DNA from 2 places in the Paenibacillus sp. FSL H3-0286 genome. Region 2 is predicted to be linked to the other one. Evidence: riboswitches for the same ligand, from Rfam matches in the RefSeq annotation. Region 2 holds a riboswitch; the other holds the start of a gene.
What was found. A riboswitch is a leader RNA that binds a small molecule or an ion and turns the genes downstream of it on or off. The one in region 2 is predicted to bind cyclic di-AMP.

Region 1: linked by a shared signal. The riboswitch ahead of MHB37_RS00190 (3D domain-containing protein) and the one ahead of MHB37_RS27040 (alpha/beta fold hydrolase) in region 2 are both predicted to bind cyclic di-AMP.

Annotation. Positions count from the first base shown of each region.
Region 1 covers NZ_CP150285.1:40,659-45,081, forward strand. Annotated here, with positions in the region: gene MHB37_RS00180 (HD domain-containing protein) at 1-511, shown strand, start outside; gene MHB37_RS00185 (TatD family hydrolase) at 563-1,333, shown strand; cyclic di-AMP (ydaO/yuaA leader) riboswitch at 1,532-1,761, shown strand; gene MHB37_RS00190 (3D domain-containing protein) at 2,047-3,213, shown strand; gene rnmV (ribonuclease M5) at 3,390-3,941, shown strand; gene rsmA (16S rRNA (adenine(1518)-N(6)/adenine(1519)-N(6))-dimethyltransferase RsmA) at 3,938-4,423, shown strand, end outside.
Region 2 covers NZ_CP150285.1:6,068,205-6,072,627, reverse strand. Annotated here, with positions in the region: gene MHB37_RS27060 (alpha-glucuronidase family glycosyl hydrolase) at 1-271, shown strand, start outside; gene MHB37_RS27055 (Nif3-like dinuclear metal center hexameric protein) at 296-1,090, shown strand; gene MHB37_RS27050 (hypothetical protein) at 1,175-1,348, shown strand; partial or broken gene MHB37_RS27045 (glyoxalase) at 1,426-1,536, opposite strand; cyclic di-AMP (ydaO/yuaA leader) riboswitch at 1,783-1,969, shown strand; gene MHB37_RS27040 (alpha/beta fold hydrolase) at 2,075-2,884, shown strand; gene selD (selenide, water dikinase SelD) at 3,399-4,423, shown strand, end outside.

The sequences.
Region 1 (4,423 bases), 1.0 Mb from region 2:
CAAATTTCGCTTTATGATCGCTCCGCTAGAAGATCTCTTTCGAGGAGAAGTAACAGTGAAGCAATATTTAATGCTTGATGAGGCACTGGTACAGACTGCTTTTATGCAATGGACACTTGAAGAAGATGAGTTATTAAGCGACTTGTGTACCCGTTTTATTCATCGTAAACTGTATAAATATGTAGAGATCGAGAATTTGGATACAGATATGATTACGGAAATCCGCAGCAGTTTTGCGGGAGCGGGACTTAACCCAGAATATGACTTAGAGATTGATTATCCGACAGATTTGCCTTATGATGTGTTCCGTCCAGGAGCAGCCTTCGACAATAATCAAATTTTACTGCTTGATCGCAATGAGCAATTGCGGGAAATTTCAGAGGTATCGGATATTGTGCGCTCAATAAGCGGAATTCATCGTGGCAGATATCACCTATATTTCCCACAGGATAAGCTGAAAAAAGCCCTTACACGGTTGCCCTCTTCTGTAGCAGAGATTTTTGCAAAATAATACAAATATTTATGGAACTATTGATAAAAACAACAAGGAGTGAGCTTTAAAATGTATCTGTTCGACACACATACACATTTAGATGCGCCTCAATTCGACGAGGATCGCGAGGAAGTTATAGCTCGTGCAGTAGAGGCCGGAGTTAGCAAGATGATCAATATTGGATTTAATCGGGAAACGATCCCTTCAACGATGAAGCTGGCTGAATCTTATGATTATATTTATGCAGCGGTGGGCTGGCATCCACAGGATGCGATTGATATGAAAGAGGGGGACCTCGATTGGATCGCCTCTCTTTGCAGCCATGAGAAAGTGGTGGCCATCGGAGAGATTGGGTTGGATTATTATTGGGATACCTCTCCCAAGGATGTGCAGCAGGAGGTCTTCCGCAAACAAATTGGACTAGCCCGTGAACTAAAAATGCCAATCTGTATACATGACCGTGATGCCCATGAAGATGTCGTACGGATTTTACGGGAGGAAAAAGCAAATGAAATTGGTGGCGTAATGCATTCTTTCTCAGGCAGCTGGGAAACCGCAAAAATGTGTCTAGACCTAGGATTTCATTTGTCATTTGGAGGACCGATCACGTTCAAAAATGCCAGAGTGCCTAAAGAGGTGCTTGCACAGACGCCATTGGACAGATTATTGATCGAAACAGACGCTCCATATTTGACTCCACACCCCTTCCGAGGCAAGCGAAATGAGAGTGCTCATGTGAAGTTAGTAGCAGAGGCTGCGGCTGAAATTAAAGGGTTAACATGGGAAGAATTGGCTAAAATTACGTATGCGAACGCACTGGAACGATTTGGGATTGTCTGAAAACAGGAGTAAAACGGGTGAAAAATAGAGAATGGCCGATATATTAAACTTTTTTAATATAAAAACGGCTGATTATTACAATATTTTAACCATATATTTGCGTAAACGTGGTTGAATCGTCCTTTACAACATGCATCAAAACAGGATATCATCTTTTCAGTGATGTGAGCTGTTGTTATTGTGACAGCCATTGATTCATGGATCGTCTCGCTGAGTCTCCGTATGGAGAACGGGGGAACCAATATTGAACTGCCGCATGCCTGTATCTTGAATACGACTAGGAATTGCCGCAGAACAATATTTGATTTCTTCACGTGGTCTTTGGGGTGAATTTAAGGGCAACCGCCGTGAGCGGGTGACCTGAAATAGGGCGTCTCTCTTTCGTCCGAACCCGACAGCTAACCCCGTAAGCGCAAGTAAGAGAGGCAACCTCGTGCACAAACATTCCCGCGTATTCTGACATCGGAGAAGCCACGAAAGAGTCCTCAAGAGAACTCTTTTTAGGCTTCTTTATTTTTGAATAAACTGAATGTTGCCCGCATACTGTTATATAACAGGTGTGGGAGTAGCTGTGCCGAGCAGGCGATCCATGAGCAGGAGACGCTAAGTTAATACGTGCGTATCCTGTGACAATCTCAAATAGTTTCGTCAAAGAAATTCAGTCCTCATGATATACAAATTGACGACGAGGCTATGTAAGGAGGATGGAGAGAATGGGCTTATTCCAACCAGAGGTATCCCATGATTCGCAGTCATCCAGCAGGTCTTTCGCATTACGGTGGGAGCAAGTAAATACTCGCGTACTTTTACTTGCAGGTGTGATTTCAATCGCAATCGCGCTGTTAATTCTGCTGTACGTACACGGTCAAAGTAATAAACAATTAGTTTTAGTAATAGACGGGCAAACACAGACACTTGAAACGCGAGAAGCACTTCTTGGTGATGTGTTGGAGAAAGAGCAAATTTCGCTGCAGCCGCATGATGAATTATCTTTAGGTCTGAGTGATGAAATAAAAGACGGTGACCGTGTCGTTATCAATCGTGCGCAGAAATTTAGCCTTACTGCGGACGGAGCAACAAAAACGTTATATACGACCGAAGACACTATCGGTCAAGCGATTGACAAACTGGGTATCAACCTAGAAGGCTATGATAAGATTTTTCCTTCGTTAGACACCACCATCTCTGCTGACATGGAGATTAAGATCGTTCGTATCAACAAGCAAACGGTACAGCGAACAACTAACTTACCTTTCCGTGTTATTAAGACAGCAGATCCCTCCCTTACTGTGGGAACAGTTAGAGTGGCACAGGCAGGCAAACCAGGCGTCATGGTTCAGCATATTGAAAAGATCTATCAAGACGGAGAACTGGCCTCTATGCGCATGATCGGCAAGGAAGTACAAACGGTAACAAAAGATAAGATCATTGCCGTTGGTACTAAAGCACTTCCTAAGCCTACTGTAGTTGCTAAAGCTACAACAACTTCCAAATCAAGCACTACCTCCAAAACGACTAAAGTTAGCGCTAAGACTAAGAACGTCACAAGCAAGGCTGGCGTAGACTTTGAGTACAAGAAGATGATTAAGAACGTCTCCATGACAGCTTATTCGTCAGAAGAGCCAGGGATAGGTACTAAAACTGCCTCCGGAACACGCGTAACGGAAGGTCGTACAATTGCAGTAGATCCGAATGTAATTCCTATTGGCTGGTGGGTTTATATCGATGGGCTTGGATTCCGCCGTGCAGAGGATACTGGCGGTGCCATTAAAGGCAATAAAGTGGATGTCTATTATGATTCCCTGAGCCATGCTCGTAATTTCGGCCGTAAATCACGTACCGTTTATGTGATTGGACCTGTGAAACCAGAGCTTAACTAGAACTGAAGCTTTTGCAAAAAATCCTTTGATAAGCTATAGTGATGATAACCGTTAAGGAACGCTGGATGATCATTTCGTTGATCGCAGAGCAACCGCTCATCACTTATACATTCTTTAACCAAAAGAAGAGGAGCGAATCCTCTTCTTTTTGCTTTTTTTGGAAGGAGTCAAGAAATATGATTAAGGAATTAATCGTCGTTGAAGGCAAAAGCGATACCGTAGCCATTAAGCGTGCTGTAGAAGCGGATACCATTGAGACAGGCGGCTCTGCTGTAAACCGGACTGTAATTGCTAAGATCGCGCTTGCTATGGAACGTAGAGGGGTTATTATTCTTACGGACCCGGACCATGCTGGGGAGCGAATTCGTAAAATCGTTTCAGCGAAGGTGCCGGGCTGCAAGCATGCTTTTATTCCAGAGAAGGACGCAACTCGAAAAGGGGATATCGGTGTAGAGAATGCATCGCCAGAGGCGATTCGTCATGCGCTGCGTAATGTACATACCTCTTTTGAAGGAGCACCTGCTTTGATTGGTATTGATGATCTTATGGCCGCTGGAATGCTTGTACACCCTCGGGCTGCTGAAAGACGTATGGCGCTTGGTAATTTGCTTGGAATCGGATATTGTAACGGCAAACAGCTGTACAAGCGGCTGGCGATGTTTGGGATTACGCGGGAGGAATTTGCCGGGGCTCTCGCCCAAATTGATCAGGGAGGCATTACTTCATGAGTGGTAGAGAGGAAATTTCGACTCCAAAACGGACCAAAGAGATTATTCAACGTTATGGATTCAAGTTCAAGAAAAGCCTGGGACAGAATTTTTTGATTGATCAAAATATTTTGGACAAGATTGTAGACGCTGCTGGACTAGATAGCGATTCTGGGGCGCTGGAGATCGGGCCGGGAATTGGAGCGCTGACGGAGCGTCTGGCACTAACAGCGGGTGCTGTAACTGCCGTAGAGATTGACCGTAGACTGATTCCAATATTAAAAGACGTACTTTCCCCCTATCCCCATGTTAAGGTTCGTAACGATGATGTCCTCAATGTGAACTTGCAGGAAATGTTCAAGGAAGATTTCACCACTGTGAACAAGGTCAGTGTGGTTGCTAACCTGCCTTATTATGTGACTACTCCGATTCTGATGAAGCTGCTCGAAGAGAAGCTTCCCCTTGATAACATCGTTGTAATGATTCAGAAGGAGGTTGCGGAG
Region 2 (4,423 bases):
CCATCATGTTCCATACACGCATGTTCTGCAATCGGGGCAAACGGTTATACAACATATCTACGATACTCATTTCGAGGGGGCAGAGCAGGCTGCACAGCTTCTAGCAACATGGGAATCACTTGAAGGCAGCATGGAGAGTGGATTGTATGTGCAAGTGAAGCAACGTCTTGAAGAGCAAGCAGAGCATGCGCAGGAATGGAGAGATCGGATCAATACGTATTTTTACCGCAAGAGCGGAATTGAGGATCTTAAAGGCAGAAAGATTTATTAGATTTCGATTCGAGGGATGATGATAGTGAGCCTCACGATTAGAGCGATTTTGAAAGATTTAATGGGAACTGTGGAACAGGTAGAAGGGACTGTGGATATTCTGAACCCAGGGGAACCGGAAACTGAAGTCACAGGGATTATTACGGCCTTCTCTGCCACACAAAATATTGTGGAGCAAGCAATAGCGTTAGGAGCCAATTTGCTGATCACGCATGAAGGTGTATTTTATAGCCATCATGCAGCGAGCGAGTGGTTAGAAGGTGATCCGGTTTATCATGCGAAAAAAAGTCTGATCGAACATTCCCCAATAGCTATTTTTCGTTATCATGATTATTGGCATCGGCAAGAGCCGGATGGGATTATGATGGGCTTGCTGCGAGAGCTGGATTGGTCAGACTATGTGGAAGAGCAGCAAGCGGCTGCTACGATTCTCACTATTCCTGCTATGACTGTAATGGAAGCTGCTCAGTATATTAAAAGTAAGCTAGGCATCTCTTATGTACGCGCTGCTGGTGACCTGTCTCTGTCCTGCAAACGCGTAGGGATATTAGTAGGTTACAGAGGAGGCGGGATGATGGCTATTCCGCTTTTTAATGATCACAATCTTGATTTAATTATCGCTGGAGAGGGACCAGAGTGGGAGACTCCGGAATATGTGCGGGATGCAGGGCACCAAGGCAGATCTAAAGCGCTCATCATGTTAGGTCATGCGGAGAGTGAAGCACCGGGGATGAAATATTTAGCTGAAATCTTAGCAGACAAATATCCCATGCTTCCTACCCGGTTCATTGCTGAACAACCCATCTATCAGATGGTTTAATCTGGGGAAATTAAGAGTACGGAATAAATAAACATATTATGGAGAAAATGAAGGGAAACAGGTCACTGAGAAAGGAGTGTTTCAATGGAAATTCCTTTGGAGGCTGATGAAGTATTAAGTCGCATCAAAAAGCTGCAAAGCGACGGAAGCTCGATCAGTAAAAAACAAGTGAAGCAAAGCGACCCAGAGCTTATGAGAAGTGCGCTGTTCTTTTTTCCAAGCTGGGAGCATGCATTGAAAAACGCCGATCTTTTGTAGCCATAGTATTGTAAAAGGAAGCTAAGTGGACAGGGGGAGATCTCTGATTCTGCTTAGCTTTTTTCTTTTTTATGAAATCATTCGTGCTGTTCATGTGAAATAATATTAACAAGCTTGCCAAACGGATCGGGGACATAGAAACGACGAACACCCCAAGGTACAGAAACTGGCCCAATATTGGTATTGAAGATTGTCGTTTCTTATTAAATAGGAAAGTACTGGTGAATCACCCCCTTTTTCGCTTGCTTCAGAGCTGTTTTTCTTAAGAAAACGAGTAAACAAGAGCAAAAGAAAGAGAAAATGAAGAGTATGCTTAATATGAAATGAAAAGCATTGCTTTCAACATTATTTTGACCAGAGCCCTCCTTTACAAGAAAACCTTACAAGAGTATGATTCATCTCAGAACTGAGAATTATCTTAAATTTACAATTACATAAGCAATCCGCTTAATTTCCGTTTCTGGAAAGCGGGGGAACCAACAACTGGCAGCCGATGTGAGAGTCGGCACTGGTTATGGGGTGAATCCTGTTCCGGGTGCATAATATGCATCCCTGCAGGTAGGGCAACTCTCACTGCCCGAATCCGACAGCTAACCTCGTAAGCGTATGGAGAGAGGATGAATGGCGTGTTTAGTGATGAATAGCCACAGAGAATCCCTCTGTGGTTTTTTGCTGCGTTTTTAAGCAGATATAGTCGTAGAATTTATTATGAAAGAGGTGTTACCTTTGCCTATCGCTAAACTGAACGGAACTTCGCTCTATTATGAAATCAATGGAACTGGCACTCCGGTTGTGTTTATCCATGGACATGGATTAACACACAGTATGTTCAAACCACAGCTGGAGTATTTTTCCGATAAATATAAAGTGATTTTGTGCGATTTACGGGGGAATGGCAAGTCTGGTAAACTGCTGGAGGCCCCACATGAGATTATTGAGACGCAATGTCTGGATCTGATTATGCTGTTGAATGACCTAGGTATCCGTGAAGCAGTTTTTGTAGGAATCGCCTATGGTGGCTTAGTCGTTCAGCATATTGCCAAACAATATCCTGAGCGTGTAAAAGCAATTGTGGTCGCGGATAGCTTTTGTAGGACTCACGGATCAACAATAGTAGGGAAAATACAAACTATGGCAGCATATTGCAGTTTACTAATGTATTATCTCCCAAGCGAGCTGGTGTTGCCTTCGATTCGGATGATGTACCGAGAGCGCTGGAGTCTGGCCTACAATGAGATTAGAAGAGGACTGCTGGACAAACGCCCCCGGGAGTTATATCGGCAAAGGCTGGCTACGAGCCATGTTGATTACACCAGATGTTTAAAGGCTTTTAAACGTCCTGCATTATGTATTGTGGGGGACTTTAATGAATTTGGAGTGAATTGTATGAAGGAAATGGTGTCTCAGCTGCCGCAGGCGCAGTTGGCGATTATTCCGAACGCATTAGATCCAAGTAATCTGTGCCAGCCGGAGCAATTCAATGCGATTCTTCAGCGTTTCTTAGAGAAGCAGCAGGGCAGTCAGCAGATTAGCTGATCTATTGGGAGACCTTCACAAGCGAAGCGTTTAAGTGAGAAAAAAGACGTCCCATAGCCAGGGAGCACGAGCTGGCTATGGGACGTCCTTTTGGGTTGAACTTTAGGGGAATTCTCCCTAAAGTGAAGGAGATTATGGCTCCTAGAACATGGATTAGGGAAAACTTCCCTAATAATAGGATGTTTTTAGGGAGGATTTCCCTAATATAATGGACATCCAACTAAAGGCTGGCTTATCAGTAGTAAAATCTACGAATGAGCCAGCCTTGTTATTTTACTAACCGATGGATGTTGAACATTTACAAGCATTTTGTACCTAGAACGCCACTTAATGACCCACCCTACCACAGCATCAAATATAGCTCACCCGACGTGGGAAAGAACGGTAGACCTAAGTAGTGATGGTAAGTGTATAGAGGAAGGCGTAACAAGCAGCACATCTGCTACTCTTGCATTTTGTACAATGCGATCTACTCGTGTAAGATTAAGATAATTCATACTAAAGGAGCTGAGTCATGATGTCTCAAGCTGAAACTATAAAACTGACTTCATTATCTTCAAAAGGGGGCTGCGGCTGCAAAATCGGTCCCGCTGATCTCATGCAGGTTATTCGCAGTCTGCCACCAACTGTTCCTAACCCGGATCTACTTGTAGGTCTGGACACTAGTGATGATGCAGGGGTGTACCGTTTAAGTGATGAATTAGCGTTAGTGCAAACTGTTGATTTTTTCACGCCGATCGTGGATGATCCCTATTCATTTGGTCAAATTGCAGCAGCCAATGCATTAAGCGATATTTATGCGATGGGTGGAAAGCCGCTTACGGTGCTTAATATTGTGGCCTTCCCTATTTCTGTTTTAGATAAAAGCATTCTCGGTGACATTTTGCGCGGTGCAGCGGATAAAGTACAGGAAGCAGGAGCTACTCTTGTGGGCGGACATTCCATCGACGATAAAGAGCCCAAATTCGGATTGGCCGTTACGGGCCTTGTGCATCCTGACAAAGTAAGAACGAATGCGGGCGCCAAGGTGGGAGACAAGCTGGTTCTAACGAAGCCTATCGGTGTGGGGATCTTAACAACTTCCATTAAAAAGGATCAGCTATCTCCTGAAGAAACCACACGCCTTACGACAGTAATGTCTACTTTGAATAAAAAAGCGGCTGAAATCATGGAGCCTTATGATGTACATGCTTGTACAGATGTTACCGGATTTGGGCTACTGGGACATGCCTCGGAAATGGCTAAAGGGAGCGGCACGGGCCTGATCATTCGTCAAGGCGATGTACCTATGCTGCCAAGAGTAAGAGAGCTTGCGGAACAGGGATTTGTTCCAGGAGGCACTAAGAATAACTTTGCCCATCTGGAAGGCAGCATTCTTTATCCGGAAGAGATGGACCAACTAAGCCGCTATATTCTATGTGACGCTGTGACTTCTGGCGGATTGCTGATCTCTGTGGCCCCTGAACAAAGCGAAGATTTGCTAAAAGAGTTAGTAGATGCAGGGGTAGAAGCGGCATTGATCGGAGAGGTAACGGAAGA